Regions from separate parts of the Janthinobacterium kochi genome, predicted to be linked through region 2. Evidence: predicted binding sites of a transcription regulator. Region 2 holds the regulator's gene; each other region holds the start of a gene.

Region 1 (9,648 bases), on a different contig from region 2:
TGGCACCACGCGCGACACCAGGCCGATGCGTTCCGCCTCGGCGGCGTCGATGGTACGTGCCGTCAGCAACAGGTCCATGGCCTTGGCCTTGCCGATGGCGCGCGGCAGGCGCTGCGTCCCGCCCGCCCCTGGCGTGACACCAACCTTGATTTCCGGCTGGCCAAATTTGGCGCTGTCGGCGGCGATCAGGAAATCGCACATCATGGCCAGTTCGCAGCCACCGCCAAGTGCGTAACCCGCTACGGCGCCCACTACGGGTTTGCGCACGCGCAAGATATGCTCCCAGTTGCGGCTGATGTAACCCTGAGTGAAGGTGTCCGGGTAGGTGTAATCGGCCATAGCGGCGATATCGGCACCGGCGGCAAACGCTTTTTCGCTACCCGTGAGCACGATACAGCCGATATTCTCGTCCGCGTCGAACTTCAGCAGGGCGTCGCCCAGCTCATTCATCATATTGTCGCTCAATGCGTTGAGCGCCTTCGGGCGGTTCAGGCGGATGACCGCCACTTTGTCCTGGATATCGATGATCAAGTCTTCGTATTGCATAGTGTCTCCTCTGGATGAACGGTGCAACGATTGTAGCGGCTAACGGCGGCGGTGCGGCAGGTGCGCTGCTATTATTGTGAGCCCGATCACCTTTATCGAGCAGCGTATTTTCTCTTCCTTCTTTCAGTACTGCGCCCACTACCTGCGCGGCGACGGCAGCGCCGCCAGCGTCAATTTTCGCCGCCTGTGGTTCAGCAACGGCCTCAATTGCTTCGGCGCACAGATCACCTCGCTGGCCCTGCCGCTGTGTGCGGTACTGCTGCTGCATGCGACGCCGGAACAGATGGGCGTGCTCGTCGCGCTGCAAGCGCTGCCGTTCGCCCTCTTTGGCCTGCCTGTCGGCGTACTGCTGGACCGGCGCAGCAAGCACCCGATCATGCTCTTCAGCGAAAGCATGTCCGGCCTGGCCCTGGCCAGCGTGGCTGTTGCCTACTGGTGCGGCGTGCTGTCGATGCCATGGTTATATATAGTGGGGTTCATCATCGGCACGGGCTTCGTCGTCGGTGGCGGCGCCGAACAGGTCTTCCTGACCTTCCTCGTGGGACGCGATGGCTTGATCGATGCGCAATCAAAATTTGCTGCGACCGAATCGGCTTCGCGCCTGATCGGCCCCGGCCTGGCCGGTGTGCTGGTGCAAGTCTTGTCGGCGCCCGTCGCCATCCTGTGCACGGCTTGCGGCTATTTTGTTTCCGTCTGCAATTTGCGCGCCATGAGCGTACGCGATCCGCGTCCCGCACCATCCGACAAGCACGCCCTGCGCGACATCGCCGACGGCTTGCTGTTTGTCTGGCGTGAACCACTGCTGCGCGCGCTTGCCTGGGGTGCCGGCATCTGGCACTTCCTGTTTTACGCCAGCATGGCCTTGACGGTGCTGTTCGCCACGCGCGACCTGGGCATGAGTCCTGGCGTGCTGGGCATGACGCAGATGCTCGGCGGCGCCGGCGTATTGCTCAGCGCCTTCATCGTCAAGCCACTGACGCGCCGCTATGGTGCCGGCCGCACCATTCTCATCGGACTGGCATCCACCTCCGTCTGTTTTGCCATGACGCCCACCATCCCCGCCGCCCTGTTCGGCAGCGCGGCCGCCAGCGCCGTGGCTTATGCCGTGCTGATGTTCTTTTTCGATTGCGGCGTGATGCTGTTTTTTATTCCCTACCTGGGCCTGCGCCAGAAAGTCACGCCCGACCCCATGCTGGGCCGCATGACCTCGACCATGCGCTTCCTGACGGTGGCGACGGCACCGCTGGGCGCGCTGGCCGCCGGCTGGGTAGCGGAACACTTTGGCGTGCGCAATGGCCTGGCCTGCATCGCGGCAGGCAGCATTCTGTTGACGGTCGCGATGGTGTGGGGCACGCCGCTGCGTAGCGTGCGCACCTGAAGCGATGAACGGGCATACACTGCTGAAAGATTGCCTTGGCGACACTATTCATGCCAAAACTTGCGAGGTTTGATTTATATCAAGGTTTTAATTGATGTAAATCCATAAGCTGTCTTACATCACTTGAGGAGCACGCTATGTTTAACACCATCTTATTTCCCACCGACGGCTCGCCGTTGTCCGACAAAGCCGCCGAGACCGCCCTCGCCTTCGCTCAATTGAACAAGGCCAAGCTGGTCGCCATCAGCGTGGTGCAGCCCTTTCCGTTCTCGCCGATGGCCGATGGCGGCATCGTGCTCGACGCGAGCCTGTATGAACAGCAGATGCAGGAAGCCTCGCAACGCGCCATCGACAAGATCGGCGCAGCGGCGCGCGCCGTTGGCGTGCCCTTCGAAGGCGTGGTCGCCGTGTCACCGAGCCCGCATGACGAAATCGTCAATGCGGCGCAAACCTACCATTGCGACATCATCCTGATGGCCTCGCATGGCCGCAAGGGCTTGAACAAGCTGTTCGTGGGCAGCGAAACGCAAAAAGTGCTGGCGCATACCCTGCTGCCAGTCATGGTCCTGCGCTAACCTTGCGCTAGCGCATCCCAACCCGGCGCCGCGCAGTTCCCCCTAGCGCGCCGGTGCCTGTTTCGGCAGCAATACCCACACGGCGCCGCTCTGCTTCATGCGGCCCGCATTCTCTGCCGCTTCCGCGCCAAAGCCAAAAAAGTAATCGACCCGGATCGGCCCGCGAATGGCGCCGCCCGTATCCTGCGCCATCACCAGGCGCTGCATGGGAATCTCGCTATTGGCTTGCGTGGTGGACAGGAACACGGGCGCACCCAGTGGCAGGAAGCGCGAATCGATGGCCACCGAGCGCTGCGGCGTCAACGGCACGCCCAATGCGCCCTTCGGCCCCACCTTGGGATCGGGCAGGCGCTCTTCCTTGAAGAAGACATAGCTGGGATTGGCGTTGAACAATTCATCCTTGCGCGTAGGGTGGCCAGCAATCCACGCCTTGATGCCCTGCGCGGACGCCTGATTCAGGGTCAGCTCGCCCTTGTCGACCAGGTAGCGGCCGATCGATTTGTATGGGTGGCCATTCTGGTCCGCATACGCCACGCGCACGGTTTCCTGCGTATCGGTCAGCTGCACGCGCCCGGAACCTTGCACTTGCAGGAAGAACGCCTCGACTTCGTCATCCACCCACAGCAACTCCTTGCCCGTGACGGCCGTGGCGCGCTCGATGTCGGCGCGGGTAGCGTACGGGATCACCTTCTTGCCCACCAGCCTGCCTCGCAAGCGCATGTTTTTCAGTTCCGGATACACGCCGGACAAGTCCACCGAGACCAGATCGTCGGGCACCTTGTACAGCGGAGTCTGGTATGGACCGCCGCGCTTGCGCGCCCCATGCAGCAGCGGCTCATAGTAGCCAGTGACGAGGCCTGTGCTGACGCCATCGGCGGTGATGACTTGATTGGGCACAAAGAAGGTCTCGAAGAACAGGCGGATGGCCTTGTCGCTGTCGGCATTCACCTGACGCGCTATCGTGCACGATTCTTTCCAGTCCGGACGTTTCACCAGCACGCCGCACGAAGCCATGAACGCTGGCCAGGCGGCGCGCATGTCGTCGCGGGCCCAGCCAGGCAAAGCGGCAAATTTGGCGGGCATGAAGGTGGGGGCTGCCCCATCCGTGCCATCCCTGGCATCGGCCGGCTTGGCCGGCACCGGCTTGACGACGGTCGGCGCGATGGCGGGCGCCATGCCACTGGTGGCAGCGGGTGGCGTGGACGGCGTGGTGCAGGCGGATAGAGCAAGCGCGACGCCGGCGATTGAAACGGGTAGACTACCGCGTGTCAACAGAAGGCGGGTAAATACTAAGCTGCGGGTAAATAACATAGGAGTGCGTATGTGGATCTTGATGATAGAGGCGCTGGTGGCGTTCTTCTTGCTGGCATTTATAGTCTGGTGGACCATGTATTCGGGTAAAAAACCCGCGCCACCCGCGCGCAAGCAGCTCGGCGAAGAACAGGACAGCACCGAAAAACTGAAATAGGGGGCGCACGCCCCCGGCCTCTCGTTAATGCAGGGTACGCGGCACCGACAGCACGAATTCGGGAATCGGCGCTTCGAACTGATGGCCATCTTCGGCCACACAAAAGTATTCGCCGTGCATCGAGCCTTGCGGCGTGCCCAGCATGGTGCCGCTCGTGTATTCGAACTGCTCGCCCGGCTGCAGCAGCGGCTGGTGGCCGACGGCACCCAGGCCGCGCACCTCTTCGACCTTGTTGTTCGCATCCGTGATGACCCAGTGGCGCGAAATCAGTTGCGCGCCTGCCGTGCCCGTGTTGACGACGCGAATCGTGTAGCTGAACACGTGCCGCCCCTGGTCGGGGGCCGATTGTTCGGGCAGATATTGTGTCTTGACCGTTACCGTAAATTCATAAGTCGCCATCGTCATTCCTATTCAGACATTGCCAGTCATATATTGTGTGTCGCGCGCGCCGCATTGGCCATCGCGCGCCGTGTATTCTGCGTTCCAGTAAGGCATGGTAACGGCGTCAAGCGTAAAATAGCGCATCTTCGCATTTTCTACTCTTAGCCCTTAGCCACCATGACAACATTCCGTATCGCTCCCAGCATCCTGTCCGCCGACTTTGCCCGCCTGGGCGAGGAAGTGCGCAACGTCGTTACCGCCGGCGCCGACATCATTCACTTCGACGTGATGGATAACCATTATGTGCCGAACCTGACCATCGGCCCGCTGGTGTGCGAAGCGATTCGCCCGCACGTGCAAGTACCCATCGATGTGCATCTGATGGTAAAGCCTGTCGATCGCATTATCCCGGATTTCGCCAAGGCTGGCGCGAACATCATCACCTTTCACCCGGAAGCGTCGGATCACGTCGACCGTTCCTTGCAGCTGATCCGCGACAATGGCTGCAAATCGGGCCTGGTTTTCAACCCGGGCACGCCGCTGCATTACCTGGAACACGTGATGGACAAGATCGACATCATCCTGATCATGTCCGTTAACCCTGGCTTCGGCGGCCAATCGTTCATCCCGCAAGCACTGAAAAAAATCGCCGAAGCGCGCCGCATGATCGACGAATCGGGTCGTGACATCATGCTGGAAGTCGATGGCGGCATCAAGATCGATAACATCGCCGCCGCCGCTGCCGCCGGCGCCGACACCTTCGTCGCCGGCTCGGCCATCTTCGGCAAGCCGGATTACAAGGCCGTCATCGATGCCATGCGCGCCGAATTGGCAAAAGTGACGGGCGCCTGATGCAAGCGGGCACGGTGAAAGACCACGTACTGGCCGGCGTGCGCGCCGCCATCATCGACCTCGATGGCACGATGCTCGACACCGTGCCCGATTTTCATGTCGCCATCAATGGCATGCGCGCCGAATTCGATCTGGTGCCCATCAGCGCCGAGGCCATCAAGCTGATGGTGGGCAAGGGCTCGGAAAACCTGATCCGCACCGTGCTGGCCCTGGACTTCGATGCCGCCGGCGTGGAACAGCGTTTTGACACGGCGATGGAGGCTTACCAGCGTCACTACCTGGCCATCAATGGCCAGTTCAGCACCTTGTACCCGGACGTGGAAGCAGGGCTGGCGGCAATGAAGGCGGCGGGCTTGCGCCTGGCCTGCGTCACCAACAAGCCGATCGCCTTCGCCCTGCCCCTGCTGAAGCAGAAAAAGCTCGACGGGTATTTCGAGATCGTCTACGGCGGCGATTCGCTGCCGAAGAAAAAACCCCACCCCATGCCGCTGCTGCAAGTGTGTGCGGACTTCGACCTGGCGCCCGCCAAAGTGGTGGCCATCGGCGACTCTTCGAATGACGCGCAAGCGGCACGGGCTGCGGCTTGCCCCGTCTTGACCGTACCGTATGGCTACAACCACGGACACCCTATACACGACACCGATTCCGATGGTATAGTAAATACGCTGCTCGAAGCGGCCGATTTTATTAGCATGCACAACAGACCAGCATACTGACCAACCCAACACCATATCGTGAACACGTTTCTCATCAAAAAACACAATGTCACCCAAACCGGCTCGATTGAGGCCTGGCTTTGGCGACGCTGGCAATCCTGGCAGGCCTAAGGGCCGAGCCGTGTAAGATTGCTGTCGGCGGCACGCGCGCATTTGCGTGTTGTATGCGCCGGCAGGTTTTTTGATAACCCACCGCAGGGTCTGTGCTTTGACAGCACGACGCACACGCGTACCCTGGCGGCATGGAGAGACACATGACCGAACTCGAATTCAAATCGCTGTCCCAGCAAGGCTACAACCGCATCCCCCTGATCGCGGAAGCTTTTGCCGACCTCGAAACCCCGCTCACGCTATACCTGAAACTGGCGCAAACCCAGCAAGGCGGCAAGAACACCTTCTTGCTCGAATCCGTCGTCGGCGGTGAACGCTTCGGCCGCTATTCCTTCATCGGTTTGCCCGCCAACACCGTCTTGCGCAGCCATGGTAACCGCACCGAGATCGTCAAGAACGGTGCCGTGATCGAAGAGCACGAAGGCAATCCGCTCGACTTCATCGAACAGTACCAGTCGCGCTTCAAGGTAGCCCTGCGCCCCGGCATGCCGCGTTTTTGCGGCGGCCTGGCCGGTTACTTCGGCTACGACACCGTGCGCCACATCGAGAAAAAACTGGCCGGCGGCGCGCCGAAAGACGACTTGAACCTGCCCGACATCCAGTTGATGGTGACGGAAGAACTGGCCGTCATCGACAACCTGTCCGGCAAGCTGTACCTGATCGTGTATGCCGACACCACGCAGCCCGAGTCGTTCTCGAAAGCGCGCCAGCGCCTGAAGGACTTGCGCATGATGCTGCGCCGCGGCGTCGATGCACCGGTCACCAGCGCCTCCGTGCGCACGGAAACCATCCGCGACTTTTCCAAGGAAGACTATCTGAAGGCGGTCGCCAAGGCGCATGAATACGTGATGGCCGGCGACTTGATGCAGGTGCAGATCGGCCAGCGCATCCGCAAACCGTATGTTGACTCGCCGCTGACCCTGTACCGCGCCCTGCGTTCGCTGAACCCGTCGCCCTACATGTACTTCTATAATTTCGGCGACATGCAGATCATCGGCGCCTCGCCCGAAATTTTGGTACGCAACGAGAAGCTGGCGGACGGCGGCAAGAAAGTCACCTTGCGCCCCATCGCCGGCACCCGTCCGCGCGGCGCCACGCCAGAGCGCGACGCCGAATTGTCGGCCGAACTGCTGGCCGATCCGAAAGAGATCGCCGAGCACGTGATGCTGATCGACCTGGCGCGCAACGACATCGGCCGCATTGCGGAGACGGGCAGCGTGCACGTCACCGACCGCATGGTCATCGAAAAATACTCGCATGTGCAGCACATCGTCTCGAACGTGGAAGGCACGCTGAAAGACGGCCTGTCGAACCTGGACGTGCTGCGCGCCACATTCCCCGCCGGCACCCTGACGGGCGCGCCAAAAGTGCGTGCCATGGAAGTGATCGACGAGCTGGAAATCACCAAGCGCGGCATCTATGGCGGCGCCTGCGGCTACCTGTCGTTTGGCGGCGAAATGGACGTGGCAATTGCCATCCGCACGGGCGTGATCAAGGACGGCATGCTGTATGTGCAGGCCGCAGCCGGCATCGTGGCCGATTCGATCCCCGAAATGGAATGGCAGGAAACCGAAAACAAGGCGCGCGCCGTATTGCGCGCCGCCGAACAAGTGCAAGATGGCCTGGATGGGGAGTTTTAAGATGCTGCTGATGATCGACAACTACGACTCCTTCACCTACAACATCGTGCAGTATTTCGGCGAGTTGGGCGAAGACGTGCGGGTCTACCGCAACGATGAAATCACGATCGAACAGATCGAAGCGCTGAACCCGGACCGCATCTGCATCTCGCCCGGCCCGAAAGCACCGGCACAGGCGGGCATTTCGGTGGAAGTGCTCAAGCACTTCGCCGGCAAGAAACCGATACTCGGCGTATGCCTGGGCCACCAGGCCATCGGCGAAGCGTTTGGCGGCAAGGTCATCCGTGCCAAGCAGGTCATGCATGGCAAGACTTCCCTCATCGCACATACAGGCGTGGGTGTCTTCAAGGATATACCCAGCCCCTTCACAGTGATCCGCTACCACTCTTTGGCGATCGAACGCGCCTCGCTGCCTTCCTGCCTGGAAGTGACAGCGTGGACGGACGACGGCGAAATCATGGGCGTGCGCCACCGGGAATACGATATCGAGGGGGTGCAATTCCACCCCGAATCGATTCTCTCGGAGCACGGCCACGCCCTGCTGAAGAATTTCCTCGAGCGCTGATTCCATGCGCACGCCACGGCGTGCCATCAGTGTCCTCCTGCGCCATCATTGAAGAAGGAAGCATCATGCCGATCACCCCACAAGAAGCCCTGCTGCGCTGCATCGAACACCGCGAAATCTTTCACGACGAAATGCTGTACCTGTTCCGCCAGATCATGTCCGGCGAAATGTCGCCCACCATGATCGCGGCGCTGACCATGGGCCTGCGCGTGAAAAAGGAAACCATCGGCGAAATCGCCGCCGCCGCGCAAGTGATGCGCGAGTTTTCCACCAAGGTGCCCATGGCCGACACTACCAACCTGCTCGACATCGTCGGCACGGGCGGCGATGGCGCGCACACTTTTAATATCTCCACCGCCTCGATGTTCGTGGCGGCAGCAGCCGGCGCGCGCGTGGCCAAGCATGGCGGACGCAGCGTCTCGTCATCGTCCGGCAGCGCCGACGTGCTCGACTCCCTGGGTGTCAACATCAACCTGCAACCCGAGCAGATCGCCCAATCGATCGCGCAAACGGGCATCGGTTTCATGTACGCGCCCAACCACCATGCGGCCATGAAGCACGCGGCGCCCGTGCGCCGCGAACTGGGTGTACGCACGATCTTCAATATCCTCGGTCCGCTGACCAATCCGGCCGGTGCGCCAAACATCTTGATGGGCGTGTTCCACGCCGACCTGGTCGGCATCCAGGTACGCGTGCTGCAGCGCCTGGGCGCGCAGCATGCGATCGTCGTGTACGGCCGCGACAATATGGATGAAGTGTCGCTCGGTGCCGCCACCATGGTGGGCGAACTGGTCAACGGCGAAATCCGCGAGTATGAAATCCATCCGGAAGACTTCGGCATGTCGATGATCGCCAGCCGCAACCTGAAGGTGGCCGATGCCATCGAATCGAAAGCCAAGATGATGGAAGCGCTGCGCGGCGAACCCGGTGCGGCAGCAGACATCGTCGCCCTGAACGCGGGCACGGCGCTGTACGCGGCCGGCGTGGCCAGCTCGATCGAAGATGGCCTGGCGCGCGCGCGCATCGCCGTCAGCTCGGGTGCGGCCCTGGCGAAACTGGAACAATTCGTGCAGGTCACGCAGCAACTGGGCACCCCGGCACAAGCGTAAGCTCCCCGCCCTCCTTGATAGAATAGCGACCATCATGTCCGACATACTCGATAAAATCCTGGCCGTGAAGGCCGACGAAGTGGCGAAGGCGAAAGCCCATCGCAGCCTGGCCAGCCTGCGCGGCGACGTGGAAAGCGACAGTGCCCTGCGCGCCGATCTGCGCGGCTTCGAGGCGAGCCTGCGCCAGCACATCGCCGCCGGCAAGCCCGGCATCATCGCCGAAGTCAAAAAAGCGTCGCCATCGAAAGGCGTGATCCGCGCCGACTTCCGCCCTGCCGACATCGCCGCCAGCTATGCCCAACACGGC
Region 2 (9,648 bases):
TCGTCGGCCACCAGCAGGCGCAACTGGCCCAGGGCCGGCGTGCGCCGCGTTTCGGCCGGCTGCGCCAGCATGTCGAATGGCACGCTGAACCAGAAGCGGCTGCCCTTGCCTTCGCTACTGGCGACGGCGATGTCGCCGCCCATCATGTGGATCAGCTGCTTGCTGATGGCCAGGCCCAGGCCCGTGCCGCCGAAGCGCCGCGTGATGCTCTGGTCGCCCTGTGAAAATGCGGAAAACAGTTGCTGTTGCTGCAACTCCGTCATGCCGATGCCCGTGTCGCGCACTTCGAAGCGCAGCCAGGCGCGCCCGTTTTCGCTCTCGGCCAGACTGATGGCCACCACCACTTCGCCGCTCTCGGTGAACTTGATGGCATTGCCGGCCAGGTTGACGAGGATTTGCTGCAGGCGCTGGGCGTCGCCCACCAGGCGCCGCGGCACGTCGGGTTCGACGGCAATGGCCAGTTCCAGCTCCTTTTCGCCCGCATTCATCGTCATCGTCGTGGCCAGGGTATTCATCACTTCGTCGAGGTCGAATTCGACGGGCGACAATTCCATGCGGCGCGCCTCGATCTTCGAATAGTCGAGCACGTCGTTGAGGATGCCCAGCAGCGACTGGCCCGCCACGCGCACCATGGTCAGATACTTGCGCTGTTCCGTATCGAGCTTGGTATTGCCCAGCAAATACACCATGCCCAGCACGGCATTGAGGGGCGTGCGGATTTCATGGCTCATGTTGGCCACGAAATCGCTCTTTGCGCGGTTGGCCGCCTCGGCCCGGTCGCGCTCCTGCTCCAGCTCCGCCGCGCGCGATTCGAGCTCCTGCTGCAGGCGGTCGCGTTCGCCCATCAGGCCGTTGAACGCCTCCGTCAGTTCGCCGATCTCGTCGCGCTGCTGCACCGGCACGGGGGTGAAGCGGCTGCCGCTGGTGCGCAGCGCCAGCAGGGTGTCGCGCAGGCGCACCAGCGGCGACAGCAGGCGCACGGTGACCCAGCCCAGAACAAAAGCGGCCAGCAGCGAAGCGAGGATGCTCCACAGTACCAGCCGGTACAGCACGCCATTGAACGGTTCGAAGGCATCTTCGACGGGCAGCGAGGCGGCCAGCAGCCAGTTTACGGACTTCAGGCGCTTGAAGCTGTTGACGGCCGTGATGCCGCGGCTGTTGGTGCTGACCATGCTGCCTTCGCCATCTTCCTTCAGCAACTGCGTGGTGGTCAGGTTGGCGTTCGGCTGGCGCGGCTGCAGCAAACGGCGGGTATCGGGGTGCAGCACATAGCGCGGCACCGCGCCGCGCGTGAGGATGAAGTAATAGCCGCTCTTGCTGATCTTTTCCGAGCGCAGGCGGCCCAGCAGGTTGTCCTTGTACAGGCGCAGCACGCCTATCACCACACCGGCCACCTGGCCATCGGCGGCCAGCACGGGCGCCACCATCTGCACGATGGGCATGCCGCTCGACTTGCCCAGCATCGGTTCGGTGATCATGGGCTGGCGCGTGCGCAGCACGGTCTGGAAGTACTCGCGCTCGGCGACGTTGATGCCGATGCGCCCTGCCACCTGCGGCATGTCGGCCACGATGGCGCCATGCGCATCGAGCACCAGCACGTCATCGAACAGCACCAGCATCGAGCGGCGCGCATAATATTCGCGCAATTGGGCGGGCTGGGCGATCAATTCCGGCGGCTGCTGCCTGGCCGTCAGCGTGACGATCTGCAGCAGCATGTCCAGCTTGTCGTCGAGCTCGGCAGCGGTGCGGGTGATCAGGGACGATTGCTGGCTCAGCAGTACTCTGGTGAAGTCGGCGCGCATGTGCTGCACCTGTATCATGGTGACCAGCGCGATCATGGCGATCGAGGTCAGGCTGGTGGCCAGCGCGACTTTTGCTTTAATGCCGAGAGGCTTCATGATTTCCTTTTCAGTACCGGGCGGCACAGGCGGCAGATAATGCTGTCAGGAATTTTCCTATCAATACATCAACTTGGCAAGCGGCGCCGCGCATATTGCCCTCCCCGCATGGGCATTTGACGATGTTGCCATATAATTAAAGTCAGAACGTGGTTTATTCAGCGTAATTGCGGTGAAATTGGCACACGGCAACTCTGTATGCAGTAAACTCGTTATTGCATTTTCTAAAAGGTACCGACATGACTGAAGCGCTACTCACTCCCACCTTGCCCACAGTGACCGTGGAAGCGTTGCGTGCGCGATGCTCGACCTGCAGCATGCATCAATTGTGCTTGCCGATGGGCCTCGATGTGGGCGACATGGACAGGCTGGACCAGATCATCGGCCGCCGCCGCAAGATCGTGCGCGGCGCCTCGCTGTTCCGCATCGGCGACTCGTTCCAGAACCTGTACGCGATCCGCCTGGGGCACTTCAAGACGTACCAGATCAATCCGGGCGGCGAGGAGCAGGTGACGGGTTTCCAGATGGCCGGCGAACTGCTGGGCATGGACGCCATCAGCGCCGACCGCCACCACTGTAATGCGGTGGCGCTGGAAGACAGCGAAGTGTGTGAAATTCCGTTTTCCAGTCTGGAACAATTGCTGGGCAATATGCCGACCCTGCTGCGCCATTTCCACCGCATGATGAGCCAGGAAATCACGCGCGAGCAAAGCGTGATGCTGTTGCTGGGCAATATGCAGGCGACGCAGCGTTTTGCCGCCTTTATCGTCAACCTGGCCTCGCGCTATGAAGCACGCGGCTATTCGGCCAGCAAATTTCAGCTGCGCATGTCGCGCGAGGAAATCGGCAACTACCTGGGCCTGACCATCGAAAGCGTCAGCCGTTTATTGTCGAAATTCAAGAAGGAAGGCTGGCTGCGCGTGTCGAACCGTGAAATTGAAATCCTGCAGCCGGCCAAGTTAAAAGCTATCACGGCCGGCACCGACGTCTGCAAATAAGGCTTACAGTTCCTCATCGGCGTGCAGCGCGATGCTGCGCTGCAGCGGCCAGGTCCAGATGCCGGACAGGCGCCACTCGCGTTTGTCGTTTTCCACCAGCACTTGCCAGCGGCTGCGCTCGAGCATCGGCAGCGCTACCGAGAAGTTGCCGGCCGCATCGGGCTGCACCAGCAGCTTGATATCTTTTTCCGGCAAGGTCGCATGCGCCAGATGCAGCTGCAGCGGACCCTGGTAAGCCTTGCCGAAGCTGTGCACGGAACCACTGAGGCGCGCTGCAGCAACGTCGTACGACAGGCTCGTATCCATGGCCAGGTTGCTGGCGATCGTGTCGCGCTTCAAATCCTGGTTGATCGCCTTGCCCTGCTTGTAATAGTCGCCCACCACCAGCGCATCAGGCTGCGTAAACGCGATATAGCCCATGAAGCTGCCGACGACCACGGACAGGCCGGGACCGATCATCAGCAGCCAGGGCCAGCGATGCTTGTACCACGGGGCAACGGGGGCTTGCAGCTTGAGACTGTCGGACATGATATTTCTCCTGTTTAATCGGCCAATCCCCATCCGGGGACTGGCCTTCCTACATTAGCGCGGCACGATGAATACCGCGCTTTCACGCACATGCAGCGATGGGTCGTCCAGCGAGTGCAATTCGATCGCAATCTTGTTCGAGCCCTTTTCGCCGACCCCGTGCGGCACGCGCAGGCGGATCGGCCAACCCAGCGTTTCCGTCGGCTGCAACATCACTTCTTCGCGCGTCAGCAAGGTCAGGCCCGGCAAGCCGGAGACACTGATTTTAAAATGCTGGCTTTGCTCCGAGGTGTTCATGATCTGCAGGCGGTAGACGTTTTCGATCATGCCGTCTTCCACTTCGCGTCCCATCGAACCGCGGTCGCGGATCACGTCCATTTTCAGGGGCGTGCGCAGGGCCAGCGAGGTACACACGGCGATGATGATCAAGGCCAGGATGGAAGTGTAGATCAGCACGCGCGGGCGCATGGCGCGCTGGCGGATCTGCTTCGAATTGAAGTTGTTTTCCATCGCATGGTCGGTACTGTAGCGTACCAGTCCCCGCGGCCGTTCGACCTTGTCCATCACGGTATTGCAGGCATCGACGCAGGCGGCGCAGCCGATGCATTCATACTGCAGGCCGTTGCGGATATCGATGCCAGTCGGACACACCTGCACGCACAGGGTGCAGTCGATGCAGTCGCCCAGCTTGTCGTTGTTGCCAGCCTTCTTGCTGATGGCGCCACGCGGTTCGCCGCGCTTGGCATCGTAGGTGATGATCAGGGTGTCCTGGTCGAACATGGCGCTCTGGAAGCGCGCGTAGGGGCACATGTATTTGCACACCTGCTCGCGCAGCCAGCCCGCGTTGCCGTAGGTTGCCAGGCTGTAGAACAAGACCCAGAACCATTCCCAGGGACCGAAATTGAGGGTGGTCACCGAGTGCGCCAGTTCCTTGATCGGCGTGAAGTAGCCGACAAAGGTAAAGCCCGTCCACAGGGCGATGCCGCCCCATGCCAGGTGCTTGGCCGTTTTCTTGAAGGCCTTGCGCACGGAGGGTCCCTGCTTGTCGAGGGCCATGCGCGCGCTGCGCGTACCCTCGATTCTGCGTTCGACCCACAGGAAGATTTCCGTGTATACCGTTTGCGGGCAAGAGAACCCGCACCACACCCGCCCGGCAATGGCCGTGACGAGGAACAACAAATACGCACAGATGATCAGCAGGGCCGCCAGATAGATGAAATCCTGGGGCCACAGCACGACGCCGAAAATGTAGAACTTGCGCGTGGTCAAATCGAACAGCAGGGCTTGCCTGCCATTCCACGTCAACCACGGCAAGCCGTAGAACGCCAGCTGGGTAAGCCATACGCATACCCATCGCCAAGTAGCGTAGCGTCCTTTGGCCTCGCGAGGGTAGATCTGCTCGCGGGCCGCATACATCTTGATGACTTGAGGTTCCATTACATCATTTCACGGGCGTCTGGGGATTCGACAGGCTCCAGACATAGGCCGACAGCACGTGGACCTTGGACTCGCCGAGGAAATCGCTGAAGGCAGGCATGGTGTTGTTGCGTCCTTTGCGGATGGTTTCCATGATGGTATCAGCACTGCCGCCGTACAGCCAGATCTTGTCCGTCAAGTTAGGCGAACCGAGCATCTGATTGCCCTTCGCATCGGCGCCGTGACAGGCCATGCAGGCGCCGAACTTGGCCTTGCCTAGCACTGACTTGACCGGATCCGAGGTGGAGCCGGACAGGCTCAGCACATAATGGGCCACGTTCTCGACATCCTTTTCGGAGCCCAGGGCGGCGCCCATCGGTGGCATCTGCCCATTGCGGCCATGCAGGATGGTGGTCTTGATGATGTCGGGTTCACCGCCATACAGCCAGTCCTTGTCGGTCAGGTTGGGGAAGCCCTTGTTGCCGCGCGCATCCGAACCGTGGCATTGCGCGCAGTAGGTCAGGAACAAACGCTGGCCGATGGCATGCGCCTGCGGATCGGCGGCCACCGTCTTCAAGTCCTGGCTCAGGTACTTGTTGAACAGGGGGCCGTAGTCGGCTTCCGCCTTCTTCAGCTCTTCCTCGTACTGGCCCGTCGATTTCCAGCCCAGGCTGCCGGCATAGTTGCCCAGGCCCGGATACAGGAACAGATACGCCAGCGCAAAGACGATGGTGATGTAGAACAACCACATCCACCAGCGCGGCATCGGCGTGTTGAGTTCCTTCAAGTCCTCGTCCCAGACGTGGCCCGTGGTGCCGTCGGCAGGCGCGCCTTCGACCACTTTGATTTTCGACTGCGAGTACAGCAGCACGCCGCAGCCGATGATGCCCAGCAAGGACAGCACGATGATGTAGATATTCCAGAAGCCATTGGTAAAATCAGCCATGGTTGCGCTCCCCTTGTGCCGGTGCGGCATCGGCCGCGTAGTCGAGCGCTTCGTCGTCGAACGGCAGGCGCGCCGCCGCGTCGAAGTCGCTATTGCTGCGGCTGAACGTCCACCACAGGATGCCTACGAACGTCGTAAAGGAAACCACCGTCATGACGCTGCTGGCGCTGTCAAACAGGTTTTCGATTGCCATGCTAATTCCTTGTTTTGATTAATGTACCGAGGCCTTGCAGATAGGCGACCAGGGCGTCTTCTTCCGTCTTGTCTTGCAGCTGGGCCGGCGCGGCGGCGATTTCCGCATCGCTGTACGGATCGCCGAGGCGTTTCAGGGCGCGCATCTTCGGCATGATGTCGTCAGGCACCAGTTTGGTCTTCGCCAGCCATGGGTAGCCCGGCATGTTCGACTCGGGAACCACGTCGCGCGGGTTGTTCAAGTGCGTGCGGTGCCATTCATCGCTGTAGCGGGCGCCCACGCGGGCCAGGTCCGGCCCCGTGCGCTTGGAACCCCACTGGAACGGACGGTCGTAGACGAACTCGCCGGCGACCGAATAGTGGCCATAGCGTTCCGTTTCCGCGCGCAGCGGACGCACCATCTGCGAGTGGCAGTTGTAGCAGCCTTCGCGCACGTAAATGTCGCGGCCAGCCAGGCGCAGCGGCGAGTACGGCTTCAGGCCGGCGACCGGCTCCGTCGTGCTCTTCTGGAAGAACAGGGGGACGATCTCGACGGCGCCGCCGATGCTGATCACTACCGTGACCAGGGCGATCAGCAGCCAGGGGTTTCTCTCAATCCATGCATGTGAAAATTTCATTTGCTTATGCTCCTATCAGGCGTGCGCCGCGTTCAGTTCCGGAATGCGGGCGACGGGGAGTTTGCTGCCGCGCAAGGTCATCCAGGTGTTGTAGCCCATGATGCACATACCCGACAGATACAGCAGGCCACCGGCCACGCGCACCACGTAGTACGGATACGTTGCTTTCACGCTCTCGACAAAGGTGTAGGTCAGGGTGCCGTCCGGATTGACCGCACGCCACATCAGGCCCTGCATCACGCCGGCGATCCACATTGCGGCGATGTACAGCACGATGCCGATGGTGGCCACCCAGAAGTGCACGTCGACCAGACGCGTGCTGTGCATCTGCGTGCGGCCCGCCAGGCGTGGCAGCAGATAGTAGATCGAACCCATGGTGATGAAGCCCACCCAGCCCAGGGCGCCCGCATGCACGTGGGCAACGGTCCAGTCGGTGTAGTGCGACAGCGAGTTGATGGTCTTGATCGACATCATCGGACCTTCGAAGGTGGCGATGCCGTAGAACGACAGCGAGACGATCATGAATTTCAGGATCGGATCGGTGCGCAGCTTGTGCCAGGCGCCCGACAGGGTCATGATGCCGTTGATCATGCCGCCCCAGCTTGGTGCCAAGAGAACCAGCGAGAAGACCATGCCGATCGATTGCGTCCAGTCAGGCAAGGCCGTGTAGTGCAGGTGATGCGGGCCCGCCCACATGTAGGTGAAGATCAGCGCCCAGAAGTGGACGATGGAGAGGCGGTACGAGTACACGGGGCGCTCGGCCTGTTTCGGGATGAAGTAGTAAACCATGCCCAGATAGCCGGCAGTGAGGATGAAACCCACCGCGTTATGGCCGTACCACCACTGGATCATCGCGTCCTGCACGCCGCTGTAGGCGGAGTAGGATTTGGTGGCCGAAGCGGGGCTGACGGCACCGTTGACCACGTGCAAGATCGTCACGGCCAGGATGTAGGCGCCGAAGAACCAGTTGGCCACGTAGATGTGCTTGACCTTGCGCTTGATCAGCGTGCCGAAAAACACGATGGCGTAAGCGATCCAGACGACGGCGATGAGGATGGTGATGGGCCATTCCAGCTCGGCGTATTCCTTGCCGCGCGTCATGCCCAGCGGCAGGGTGACCACCGCTGCCAGAATCACGGCTTGCCAGCCCCAGAACGTGAAGGCGGCCAGTTTGTCGGAAAACAGGCGCACCTGGCAGGTGCGTTGTACAACGTAGTACGAGGTGGCGAACAGCCCGCAGATGCCGAAGGCGAAAATTACCGCATTCGTGTGCAGCGGACGCAAACGTCCGTATGTCAGCCATGGTATGTCGAGGTTCAGGGCAGGCCAGGCCAACTGAGCGGCGATGATAACGCCAACCAGCATGCCGATGATGCCCCATACCACAGTAGCGACCGCGAATTGCTTCACGATCTTGTAGTTATAGTTCAGCGATTGATCCACAAAGACTCTCCCTGGAATTACTATTTATGATGGTGGCCAGAGAGTAAGTGTTTGACTGCTAAAAAACTTTGATGTGGATCAAAATTCCCTATATGAAATAAGCGTAGCGAACTGGCATCGAAATAAATGGTGATTTGGATAAAAAAAAGCCATGCAAGATCCCTGCAACAGCTGGCTTGACATGGCTTAAAACGTGTAGATTAGCAAAGGTTTACAGTGGACAGTCCAGTCATGATGAGGGCTAGCCATGAGTCATGCCGATAGCGCGTCAGCGGATGGTGAAGATATTAAGTTGGTTGTGGGAAAGTTCAACGGAACGTCCCTGTTCAGCCACAGCCTGCTCGACTGCCTGCAGCAAATGCCGTCGCCGGGCATCGTCATCTTCGTGCATGGCGTCAATTCCGACGGCGAGTGGTACCGCGCGGCCGAAGCAGGCCTGTGCAAGGGCCTGAACACGCGCACGAAGCGCTGCGACGAGCACCTGTGCCACGCCACGCCCGAGGCCGGACAATTGACGCCGCTGCGCTACAGAAGCGAGTTGAGCGATGACGGCTATGTCGACCCCGATTACACGGCCAGCACCTTTATCGAGCCGCAAGCGCATTTCTCGCCCGTGATCCAGTTCCGCTGGGGCTACAAGGCCAGCGACAAGGAATTGCAGGCGTATGGCGATTCGGTCTACCTGAGCGAACACGCTTACTGGGGCGGCGGCCCGTTCGCCAATGGCTGCTCCTCGCTGCCGGACCTGTGGGGCGAGGGCTTGTCCGATGCCCTCTTCCTGTTCATCCATATCGAGCATCTCAATCCCGTCAACGACCGCATCGTGTATGCCTGCCCGCCGCGCCCCTACTTCGTGCTGGCGGCCTTGCGCCTGGCGCACCTGGTGGCGGCCATCCGCAGGCAAAAGTAGCCGTTGCGTGGCCGATACTTATGTCTTGTGCAACCCTCCGTACAGCCTGTTGCGCAGAAACGACACCGAAGGCTGGCTGCAGGGGCAAGTCAGGGATGTCGATGGCAATGTGGGCCGGCAAAGCGGCAAGGCGCGCCGCCAGACCCTGGCGGCATTTTTCGACATCGTGCGCGGCCAGGCGTCGGAACCGGCCATCGATCCCTGCCTGCGCCGCATGGCGGACAACGAGACACATGATTTCAGCCTGGACAAAGACAAGGCCAGCCATGGCTGCGGCCCGCAGAAAGGCACGCGCGGTCGCGTCACCCTGTATTGCAATCCGCACGACCAGGTGATTTCCGCCACGCCCATCCAGGGCATCGGCTGGTTGGGTCTCAGCGCCGAAGAGATCAAGGCCACGCGTGGCGACGGCGTGTTTACCCAGCGCGTCTTCGCTCAGGGCTTTCCCGTTGGCCAGCACGGCGATTATGATTATTGGAGCAATCACTATCGCCAGCCCGCACGGGGCAGCGCCGATTTCTGGCATCCTCCTTCTCCGATTTCCAAATATGATCCCAACAAGGGTGTGCGCGCCAGCAGCAGCGAGGCGGGCAGGACCGCGACCAGGCGCACGGCCGCCGCCACCTCGGCCCTCATGAAGATGCTGAAGATCCCAATCCACGCCATCCCGCCGGACGACTGGCGCATCCCCGTGACGGCG
Region 3 (9,648 bases), on a different contig from region 2:
ATGTGCTAGGCTGGAAACATCAGCACGCGCCACGGCCATTCCGGCCGCGTGGCACACCACCGCAAGGGGATGACCATGCATTCGAGCACCAACGCCGCCACCACGCCCGCCCCGCCACCGGAACGCGATTCGCCCACGCCGGCCAGCGAAAGCCATGCCGAAGAGGCGCTTGATGAGGCGCTCAAGGAAAGCTTTCCCGCCAGCGACCCGATCGCCATTGCCACCCCAAAACCAGCCGGCAAGAGAGCATCCTGACGCAAGCCCCAGCAGCCACCCTTGCGGTGGCTTTTTTTTCCTGAACTGAATCCAGGCGCTCCATCCCCGCGTACATGGCTATGCCATGACCGAAGCGGAGAGGAATCGCCATGCAGCATTACAGCAAAAAGACGGATCCCATGGATCAGCGCCTGTACCTGGCCCAGCGCATCGACCGGGCCGATGCGCGCTTGCGACGGCTGAACGAGGCGCTGGCCGATGCGGCGGCGCGCGAACTCTGTGCGCGCTGGATCACGGCCTGGGCCGTGGCGGCGGGCGCCGACGCCCCGCGCGGCATGAAGCTGCGCATCCGCGGCGAGTTCATTTTGCTTTGATCCAAAGTAAAAGCCCCGCCCGATGCATGCGCACGGGGCGGGGCCAGTCAAGCCGACATGCGCCTACTTCGGCGTGTCACGGTATTGCTCGGGCGTCGTGTCGCCATCGGCGACTTCATACCACATCGCATTGAGCACGGCGAACGTCGCCGCCAGCGGAAGACCCAGTATCCAGGCGAAATACCACATAATTATTTCCTTTCCTTAATTCTTAGTAAGCGTGACCGGTTTCGTCTTCGATGGCTTTGCCGTCAACCTTACCCCACAGTACTTTATATACCCAGGTCGTGTACGCCACGATGAGGGGGATGAAGACAGCCGTGACGACCAGCATGATGAACAGGGTCATGTGGCTGGACGAGGAATCCCACACCGTCAGGCTGGCGCGCGGATCGATCGACGATGGCAGGATGAACGGGAACATGGCCGCTCCCACGCTGAGGATGATGCCGGCGATGCTGGCCGCGCTGGCCAGCAAGGCAGGCACTTCGCGGCGCGCGCGCAGGAAGGCGAACGCCAGCAGGGGGCCAAGCAAGCCGAAGGCCGGGGCGATCCAGGTCCAGGGATGGGCGGCAAAATTGAGGAACCAGGCGCCCACGTGCACCTCCGCCGTTTTCAGCATGGGGTTCGACGGGCCATCGACGACGACGGCGCTGGTGACGCGATAGCCATCGACCCACAGCCACAGGGCCACGCCGGCCAGTGCATACAGCACGACGGTGGCAATCGCCGCCACGCTGCCGTAGCGGCGCGAACGGTCAGCCACCGCGCCGTCCGTTTTCACTTGCAGCCAGGTGGCGCCGTGCATCACCAGCATGGACACCGAAACGAGGCCGCACAGCAAGGCAAACGGGTTGAGCAGCGCAAAGAACGTGCCGTCGTAGAAGATATGCATGTCCGGCGAGAAACGGAACGGCACGCCCTGCAGCACATTGCCGATGGCCACGCCGCAGATCAGGGCCGGCACGAAGCCGCCCACGAACAGGGCCGCGTCCCAGCGCGCGCGCCAGCGGGGGTCTTCGCGCTTGCTGCGGAACTTGAAGGCCACGGGACGCACGATCAGCGCCACCAGGATGACGAACATGGCCAGGTAAAAGCCCGAGAACGAGACGGCATACAGTTGCGGCCAGGCGGCAAAGATGGCGCCGCCGCCGAGGATCAGCCACACCTGGTTGCCTTCCCACACGGGACCGATACTGTTGATGACGACGCGGCGTTCCAGGTCCGTCTTGCCAACGAAGGGCAGCAAAATACCCGTGCCCAGGTCGAAACCGTCGGTGATGGCAAAGCCCACCAGCAAGATGCCGATCAGCAGCCACCAGATCAGGCGCAGTGTTTCGTAAGAAATCATTTCATGCAAAATCATGGTCTGGCCCTCCTTAGGCGCGTTGAGTATGAATGGCTGCGGCCGCTGGCACGGGGGCCGGCGCCGTCTCTTCCGGCCCCTTGCGGATGGCCTTGAGCATGAGCTTCATTTCGATAATCAACAGCACGGTGTATATGGCGGCAAAGCCGGCAATGGTGATGAGCAAGGTGGTCGCGCCCAGGTTGGAGACGGCCACGGCCGTCGGCAGCACGCCTTCGATGACCCACGGCTGCCGGCCCACTTCGGCCACGATCCAGCCCGCCTCAATCGCCACCCACGGCAGCGGGATGGCGAACACGGCCAGCTTCAGCAGCCAGCGGTGCTTATCCAGCGTACGGCGCGTCGACAGGATGAAGAAAGTACCGGTGAGCAAGATAAAGAACATGCCCAGGCCCACCATCACGCGGAAGGACCAGAACAAGGGCGCCACGGGCGGCACGGTGTCGAGCGCGGCCTTGCGGATCTGCTCGGGCGTCGCCTGGCGCGGGTCGTCGACGTAGCGTTTCAGCAGCAAGGCATAGCCCAGGGACTGGCCTTTCGACTCGAACATGTCCTTCGCCTCTTGCGGCACGGGCGCGCCCGGCGCCACGCTGCGGATGGTTTGTAGCGCGTCATACGCCTTGATGCCATCCTTGATCAGCAGCTCGCCCCGGTCGACCAATTGCTCGATGCCGGGGATTTCCGTCGTCAGCGAACGCGTGCCGATCAGGCCCATCACCATCGGGATATGCACGGCGTAATGCGTCTCGCGCGCTTTCTCGTCGGGGAAGCCGAAGGCCGTGAAGGCGGCGGGCGCCGGCTCCGTGGTCCACATGGCTTCGATGGCGGCCAGCTTCATCTTTTGATGTTCGGACGACAGGTAGCCGCTTTCATCACCGAGTACCACCACCGACAAGGTGGCGGCCAGGCCAAACGAGGCGGCCACCGTCATCGAGCGCTTGGCCAGCTGCACGTGGCGGCCTTTCAGCAGATACCAGGCGGAAATACCCAGCACGAAGATGGCAGCGGCCGTATAGCCGGCCGACACCGTATGCACGAATTTCGCCTGTGCCACAGGATTCGTCAGCACGGCGCCGAAATCCGTCACTTCCATGCGCATGGTCTGCGGATTGAAGGCCGCGCCGACGGGATTTTGCATCCAGCCGTTGGCGATCAGAATCCACAGGGCCGAAAAGTTCGAACCGATGGCCACCAGCCAGGTCGTGACCAGGTGGCCCCGCTTCGACAGCTTGTCCCAGCCGAAGAAGAACAGGCCGACGAAGGTCGCTTCCAGGAAGAAAGCCATCAGCCCCTCGATGGCCAGCGGCGCGCCGAAAATGTCGCCCACATAATGGCTGTAGTAGCTCCAGTTCATGCCGAACTGGAATTCCATGACGATACCCGTCGCCACGCCCATGGCGAAGTTGATGCCGAACAAGACACCCCAGAACTTGGTCATGTCGCGCCAGATGGTGCGGCCCGTCATCACGTAGACCGTCTCCATGATGGCGAGGATCACTGACAGGCCGAGCGTCAGCGGAACGAATATAAAATGATACAGAGCTGTCAGCGCGAACTGCAGTCTGGATAAAGCGACAATATCGAAGTCCATATGATTTCCTTGGTGGTTCCCTAGCGTAATTGTAAACTTGGTATCTATCTGATGCTGCTTCGCTTGGCGCCGTTGTTGCAAAGCTGTCAGGCAGCGCCGCCTGTATCTCCCCTATTCTTCGTCAATCGCCGCGCAAGCGGGCCAGCGCCGTCTCGAAGGCGGGTGTGCCCCGGCGCGCGTCGCCCACGATGCGGCCATCGCGCAGGCTGACCAGCCGGTCTGCCAGCGCCGCTTCGCGCCGCAAGTGGGTGGCGATCAGCAAGGTACGTCCTTCGCTGCGCGCGCGCAGGCGCTGCAGGACATCGATTGCCGCCTGCGCATTGAGCGCCTCGGTGGCTTCGTCCAGCAGCCACAAGGTCGATTCGTGCAGGAACAACCGCGCCAGCGCCAAGCGCCGCGCCTGACCGCCCGACAAGCCCAGGCCGCCCTCGCCCAGCATGGTGTCCAAGCCGCCCGCGAAGGCCCGCACCTCGTCATCCAGGCCGGCCGATTGCAGCGCCGCCCACAGCTGCGCATCGCTGGCGGACGGATCCGCCAGGCGCAGGTTGTCGCGCAAGCTGTCCTGGAACAGTTCCGTCTTCTGAGTGAACAAACAGGCACGCGGCGCGGCCACCTTGCCCGACAGCGGCGCCAGCTCGCGCGCGGCGATGGCCAGCAAGGTCGACTTGCCCGCGCCGCTGGGGCCGATCAAGGCCACGCGCTCACCCGCGGCGATGTACAGGGAAATATCATGCAAAATTGCAACATGGCTGCCCGCATGCGCGCCGCTGACGTGTTCCAGGCGCAAGCCCGGTGCAGAGTCGGCACGCGGCAGCGCCACATCTGGTCCATCGAGGCGCGGCGCCAGGCGGCGCATGGCCAGCAGCATGCGCCCCGCTTCCAGCGCGCCGCGGCGCACGCCCGCAAATGGCTCCACGGCCGTCAAGGCAATCAGCAGGGCCAGCGCCGCCAGCGGCACATTCAGCGCCTGCTGCTGCACCAGCGCGGCCACGGCCAGCAGCACGCCAGCCAGGGTCGCGCTGCCGGCCACGCCATACGCGGCGCCGGCAGCCGTGTCCAGGCGCTGCAGGGCGAAGTCGGCTTGCGCCAGCGAGCGGTCGATCTGGCCCAGCGCGGCGCATTGCGCGTCGATGCGGCCCGCCATCACCAGGTCCGTCTGGCCCGCCACCAGGTCGATGGTGCCGGAACGCAGTTTCTCGATGGCGCGCGAGCGCACGATGGCGGGACGGCGGGCACGCTGCGCCACGACCCAGCTGATGCCGCCGCCAGCGGCCAGCAGCCATGCGGCCAGGCCCAGGCCCAGCTGCCACTGCATCACGCCCAGCGCCACGCCGGCCAGCAAGGCGACGCACAGTGCCGTGAAGGCTGGCACCAGCAGGCGCAAGTACAGCGCTTCGAGCGCATCGATATCGGCAGTCAGGCGGAACAGCAGTTTGGCTGGCTGGCGCAGCAAGCGGCTGGCCGCTTCCGGGCGCGTCCAGCCGCGAAACAGTTGCACGCGGATGCTGGCCAGCGCGGCGAATGTGGCGTCGTGCGTGACGAGGCGTTCCGCATAGCGCGAACCCGTACGGCCGATGGCCAGCAAACGGATGCCGGCCGACGGGCCGAACACGTCGAACAGGATGGCCGTCGAGGCATGCAGGCCGGCAATCGAGGTGGCGGTAATAAACCAGCCGGACAAGCCCAACAAGGCCATGCCGGACACCGCCGTCAGGGCCGCCAGCAAGGCCCCCCCGATCAGCTTGCCGGGCTGGGCCAGCAGCAATTGCCGCAGGACGGGATTCGATATGAGAGAAGTTTTCATGCCCGCGCCTCTTCCTTCTGCGCCTGCGCCTGCGCATCGACCAGTATCGTGCGCTGCAGCCTGCCTGCCAGCACGGGGTCGTGCGTGGCGACGATCATCGTCTTACCCTTGGCCAATGCCAGCAAGGCGTCCGTCACGCGCGCAGCCGTTTCGCTGTCAAGGTGGGCCGTCGGTTCATCGACCAGCAGCAGGTCGGCATGCGGATGCAGGGCTACGCGGGCCAGGGCCAGGCGCACGGCTTCGCCGCCGGACAAGCCCTGGCCGCCATCGCTGAGCATGACGGCCGGCTGCGCCTGCGCCACGCTAGCCAGGTCGGCCAGGTGCAACGCCTGTGTCACCTGCGCGGCGTTCGCACCGAGGCGGCCCAAAGTCACATTCTGGCTGACGGACGCGGCAAACACGTGGGGACGCTGGCCCATCCAGGCCATGCGCTGGCGCAAGGTATTGACGGTACTGTCGGTCAGGCGCACGCCGCCGATGCGGATCTCACCGCCGCTGGCGGGCAGCAGGCCGGCCAGCAGGGACAGCAAGGTGGTCTTGCCGGCGCCGCTGGCGCCCAGCAGGGCTACGTGCTCGCCGGCGCGCACGGTCAGGTCGAAGCGCTCGAATACGGGCGCTTCGCCGGGATGGGCAAAGCGCAGTCCACGGATGTCGACGGCTGGTGGTGGTGCCACCGCCATGGCGGCGGCGGAAACAGCAGCCACTGCCACACCGAAGCCAGGCAGGGGCACGCCATCGGCCGCCAGGTCGTGCAGGCCGGCCAGGCCCGCTTCGCCGGCCGCCTTGTCGTGCCAGACGGCGGCCAGTTCGCGCAGAGGCTCGAAGAAGGCGGGCGCCAGCAGCAGGATGAACAAACCCTGCCCCAGGCTCAGTTCGCGGCCCCAGGTGCCGAAATTGATGCTGCCCAACAAGGAGAAACCAATAAACGCCGCCACCATGGCCACGCCCAGCGCAGAAAACAGTTCCAGCACGGCGGACGACAAAAAGGCGATGCGCAGCACCACCATCGTGCGCCGGCGCACGGATTGCGACGATGCATCCAGCCGTTCGGCCGTGGCGTCGACGGCGTCGAGCGCGCGCAAGGTGGCCAGGCCGCGCAGGCGGTCCAATAGAAAAGCATTCATGCTGCCCATTTCCACCATCTGCGCGCGGCTGGCCGCCTGCGCGCCCATGCCCACCAGGGCCATGAAGACGGGAATCAAAGGGGCGGCGATGAGCAGGATCAGTGCGGCGATCCACGACAGCGGCGTCACCACGGCGAGGATCACCAGCGGCACGGTGAGCACCTTCCAGCGCGCGGGTTTGTAGCGCACCAGATACGGCACGATGGCTTCGGCCTGCTCGGCGATGACGCTGGCCGCCTGGCCCGACTGCGCGCGCTGGCGGTCCAGCGGCGAACGGCGCGCCAGCGCTTGTGCCACTTGGGCGCGCAAGGTGGAAAGGTGCTCGCGCGCGGCCGCATACATGCGCCGCGCGCCCCACGCTTCGCAGCCGGCGCGCAGCACCCCCAGCAGCAGCACGCCAGCGGCCGGCAGCAGGGCCGCGCGCCATGGCGCACCGCCCAGCATGGCTTGCACGGCCCAGGCCAGCAAGGCCGCTTGCGGCAGCCACAGCAAGGCGGCACCACCCTGTGCCAGGCTGGCGGCACGGGGAAGAATAAAGCGGGGCAAGGACAGTGGCGTGGTCGGCATCTCTATACTTTTTGAGTTTCCAGAATTTTCTGTAAATTCGATTTTTTGTATAATACTGCGAAAACTGACATATATCAATTGACCCTGAGGGTGTGGCGTGAAAAAATTCAGACAATTATGAAAACTCAACATATCCAAATGACGCCGCTGATCCTGACCTTCGTCAGCCATTTCGGCGAGATGGGCAGCCGCTGGGGCTTTAATCGTACGGTGGGACAAGTGTACGCCTTGTTGTTTGTCGCGGAGCACCCATTGCACGCGGATGAAATCGCGGAACACCTGAGTTTTTCACGCTCGAACGTGAGCATCGGCTTGAAAGAATTGCAGGGCTGGGGCTTGATCCGCCAGTCGCGCATCCCCGGCGACCGGCGCGAGTATTTTTCCTCGCTGGGCGATGTGTGGCAAATCTTCCGCGTGGTGGCCGCCGAGCGCCGCCGCCGTGAAGTGGCGCCTACCCTGACAGTGCTGCGCGAATCGCTGCTGGCGCCGGCCACGGAACCCGTGGACCAATATGCGCAGGAGCGCATGCGCGAAATGTATGAACTGGTCGACCTGGCCAACACCTGGTTCGACGACTTGCAGCGCCTGTCGCCCGAATCGATGGCGCAACTGATGAAAATGGGCGCCAAGGTGCAAAAATTGCTCAACGCCAAGGATCGCCTGTTTGGCAAGAGTCCCGACGACAGCGAGAGATAAGCCCCACCTGCGCCGGCTGCGGCGCCGCGTTTACACTGTACATACGCGCCGCACCTGACTATTTACGCCGTCTTTATGCCGCTCTCGCTATGCTGGTTGGCACCACCGCCACCCTTGCGAAGGAGCCTCCATGCATGAATCCCCATTCCAGTCGCGCACGCGTAGCGTGCTGCGCCAGCATTTGCCTGTACGCGAACGGCTGCGGCTGGCACGTCTGGCGAGCAAGAAAATGCTGTCGGTATTGTCTGCGCTGCTGTGCGCGGTGCCGCTGCTGTATTTACTGAGCGTGGTGCTGTTTGCGCAGCCTTAGGGCCGCGTGCGGAGAGACAGGAAAGAGAAGAATGCGGCTGCATGGCGCAAGCCGTGGCCAGCATGAGCTGGTCCGCCCAGAGGGAATCGAACCCCCATTCACGGTTTAGAAGACCGTTGTCCTATCCGTTGAACGATGGGCGGAAAGGTGCAGTATTTTAGTCCATGCGCGCCAGCAATGAAATGCCTGCGCGGAATAGAAAACGGGCTGTCATTTCTGACAGCCCGCTTATGACTTTGGTCGGAGTACAAGGATTCGAACCTTGGACCCCCTGGTCCCAAACCAGGTGCGCTACCGGGCTGCGCCACACTCCGAAGACAAGATAATAACGCCCCCATCCAATTTCGTCAATTGCCCTAGGCGAATTAGATGGAAATAACTATCGGCGCCTACCTTTAAACGCCGACCTTGTCGGCGATGCGGCGCGCCATCGATTCGGCCTGCTCTTTATCTTTCGCCTCGACCATCACGCGGATCAGCGGTTCCGTGCCCGAAGCACGGATCAGCACGCGGCCCGTGTCGCCCAGTTCAGCCTCGACCAGTTCTTTCTCGGCCACCATGGCGGCATTTTTTTGCCAGTCGAAACCGGGCGCCACGCGCAGGTTGATCAGGGTTTGCGGGAACAGCACCAGTTCGGCCAGGCATTGCTGCAGACTCTGGCCGCTGCGCTTGAGCGCGGACAATACTTGTAACGCGGAAACGATGCCGTCGCCCGTCGTATGGCGGTCCAGGCACAGCAAATGGCCGGAACCCTCGCCGCCCAGTATCCAGCCCTTTTCCTTCATGACTTCCAGCACATAACGGTCGCCCACCTTGGCGCGGGCAAAACCGATGCCCTGCTGCTTGAACAGCACTTCCAGCGCCATGTTGGTCATCAACGTTCCTACGGCGCCAGCCACGGGGCCCGTCGCCAGGCGATCCTTCACCATGACATACAACAACTCGTCACCGTTATACAGCCGCCCCGTGGCATCGCACATGATCAGGCGGTCGGCATCGCCGTCGAGAGCGATGCCCAGATCCGCGCCGTGCTCGATGACGGCGGCAGCCATGGCCTTTGTTGCCGTGGCGCCAAAGCCCGCATTGATGTTGAAGCCATCGGGCTTGTTGCCGATGGCGATGACTTCCGCGCCCAGCTCATGGAACACGTGCGGGGCGATATGGTAGGCGGCGCCATGCGCGCAGTCGACGACGATCTTCAGGCCGCGCAAGTCCAGCTCGTTCGGGAAGGTGCTCTTGCAAAATTCGATGTAACGGCCCTGGGCATCGTCCAGGCGCTTGGCGCGCCCCAGCTTGTCCGACGGCACGCAAGCCATGGGCTCGTCGAGCGCCGCTTCGATTTCCAGTTCCACGCTGTCGGGCAGCTTGGTGCCCTGGCCGGAAAAGAACTTGATGCCATTGTCATGGTAGGGATTGTGTGAGGCGGAAATGACCACCCCGGCCGACAGGCGCAGCGCCCGCGTCAGGTAGGCAATCGCCGGCGTCGGCATGGGCCCGGCCAGCATCACATCCACACCGGCCGCCGACAGGCCCGCTTCCAGCGCCGCTTCCAGCATGTAGCCGGAAATGCGCGTGTCCTTGCCGATCAGCACCGTCGGGC

The links. Region 2 encodes FNR, which switches genes on or off when oxygen is low (the NO sensors DNR and NnrR bind a similar motif). Its sites were predicted from a motif close to TTGATNNNNATCAA; they were not measured.
Region 1: the regulator FNR is predicted to act here: its motif matches at 1,994-2,007, upstream of ACQ4WL_RS24450 (universal stress protein).
Region 3: the regulator FNR is predicted to act here: its motif matches at 7,107-7,120, upstream of cydD (thiol reductant ABC exporter subunit CydD).

The regions. Positions count from the first base shown of each region.
Region 1 covers NZ_JBNYXO010000016.1:519-10,166, forward strand. The annotation lists gene ACQ4WL_RS24440 (enoyl-CoA hydratase) at 1-546, opposite strand, end outside; gene ACQ4WL_RS24445 (MFS transporter) at 623-1,924, shown strand; gene ACQ4WL_RS24450 (universal stress protein) at 2,062-2,499, shown strand; gene mltA (murein transglycosylase A) at 2,542-3,675, opposite strand; gene ACQ4WL_RS24460 (hypothetical protein) at 3,821-3,967, shown strand; gene apaG (Co2+/Mg2+ efflux facilitator ApaG/CorD) at 3,992-4,366, opposite strand; gene rpe (ribulose-phosphate 3-epimerase) at 4,526-5,200, shown strand; gene ACQ4WL_RS24475 (phosphoglycolate phosphatase) at 5,200-5,916, shown strand; gene trpE (anthranilate synthase component I) at 6,171-7,667, shown strand; gene ACQ4WL_RS24485 (aminodeoxychorismate/anthranilate synthase component II) at 7,669-8,232, shown strand; gene trpD (anthranilate phosphoribosyltransferase) at 8,298-9,341, shown strand; gene trpC (indole-3-glycerol phosphate synthase TrpC) at 9,376-9,648, shown strand, end outside.
Region 2 covers NZ_JBNYXO010000018.1:59,487-69,134, reverse strand. The annotation lists gene ACQ4WL_RS25645 (response regulator) at 1-1,898, opposite strand, end outside; gene fnr (fumarate/nitrate reduction transcriptional regulator Fnr) at 2,138-2,896, shown strand; gene ACQ4WL_RS25635 (FixH family protein) at 2,900-3,424, opposite strand; gene ccoG (cytochrome c oxidase accessory protein CcoG) at 3,479-4,861, opposite strand; gene ccoP (cytochrome-c oxidase, cbb3-type subunit III) at 4,866-5,786, opposite strand; gene ACQ4WL_RS25620 (cbb3-type cytochrome oxidase subunit 3) at 5,779-5,979, opposite strand; gene ccoO (cytochrome-c oxidase, cbb3-type subunit II) at 5,981-6,595, opposite strand; gene ccoN (cytochrome-c oxidase, cbb3-type subunit I) at 6,611-8,038, opposite strand; gene ACQ4WL_RS25605 (T6SS effector phospholipase Tle3 domain-containing protein) at 8,337-8,948, shown strand; gene ACQ4WL_RS25600 (T6SS effector phospholipase Tle3 domain-containing protein) at 8,956-9,648, shown strand, end outside.
Region 3 covers NZ_JBNYXO010000003.1:127,075-136,722, reverse strand. The annotation lists gene ACQ4WL_RS08305 (hypothetical protein) at 76-255, shown strand; gene ACQ4WL_RS08300 (hypothetical protein) at 366-590, shown strand; gene cydX (cytochrome bd-I oxidase subunit CydX) at 654-779, opposite strand; gene cydB (cytochrome d ubiquinol oxidase subunit II) at 802-1,956, opposite strand; gene ACQ4WL_RS08285 (cytochrome ubiquinol oxidase subunit I) at 1,970-3,547, opposite strand; gene ACQ4WL_RS08280 (amino acid ABC transporter ATP-binding/permease protein) at 3,669-5,351, opposite strand; gene cydD (thiol reductant ABC exporter subunit CydD) at 5,348-7,042, opposite strand; gene ACQ4WL_RS08270 (GbsR/MarR family transcriptional regulator) at 7,181-7,738, shown strand; gene ACQ4WL_RS08265 (hypothetical protein) at 7,869-8,048, shown strand; tRNA gene ACQ4WL_RS08260 (tRNA-Arg) at 8,117-8,191, opposite strand; tRNA gene ACQ4WL_RS08255 (tRNA-Pro) at 8,286-8,362, opposite strand; gene glmM (phosphoglucosamine mutase) at 8,444-9,648, opposite strand, start outside.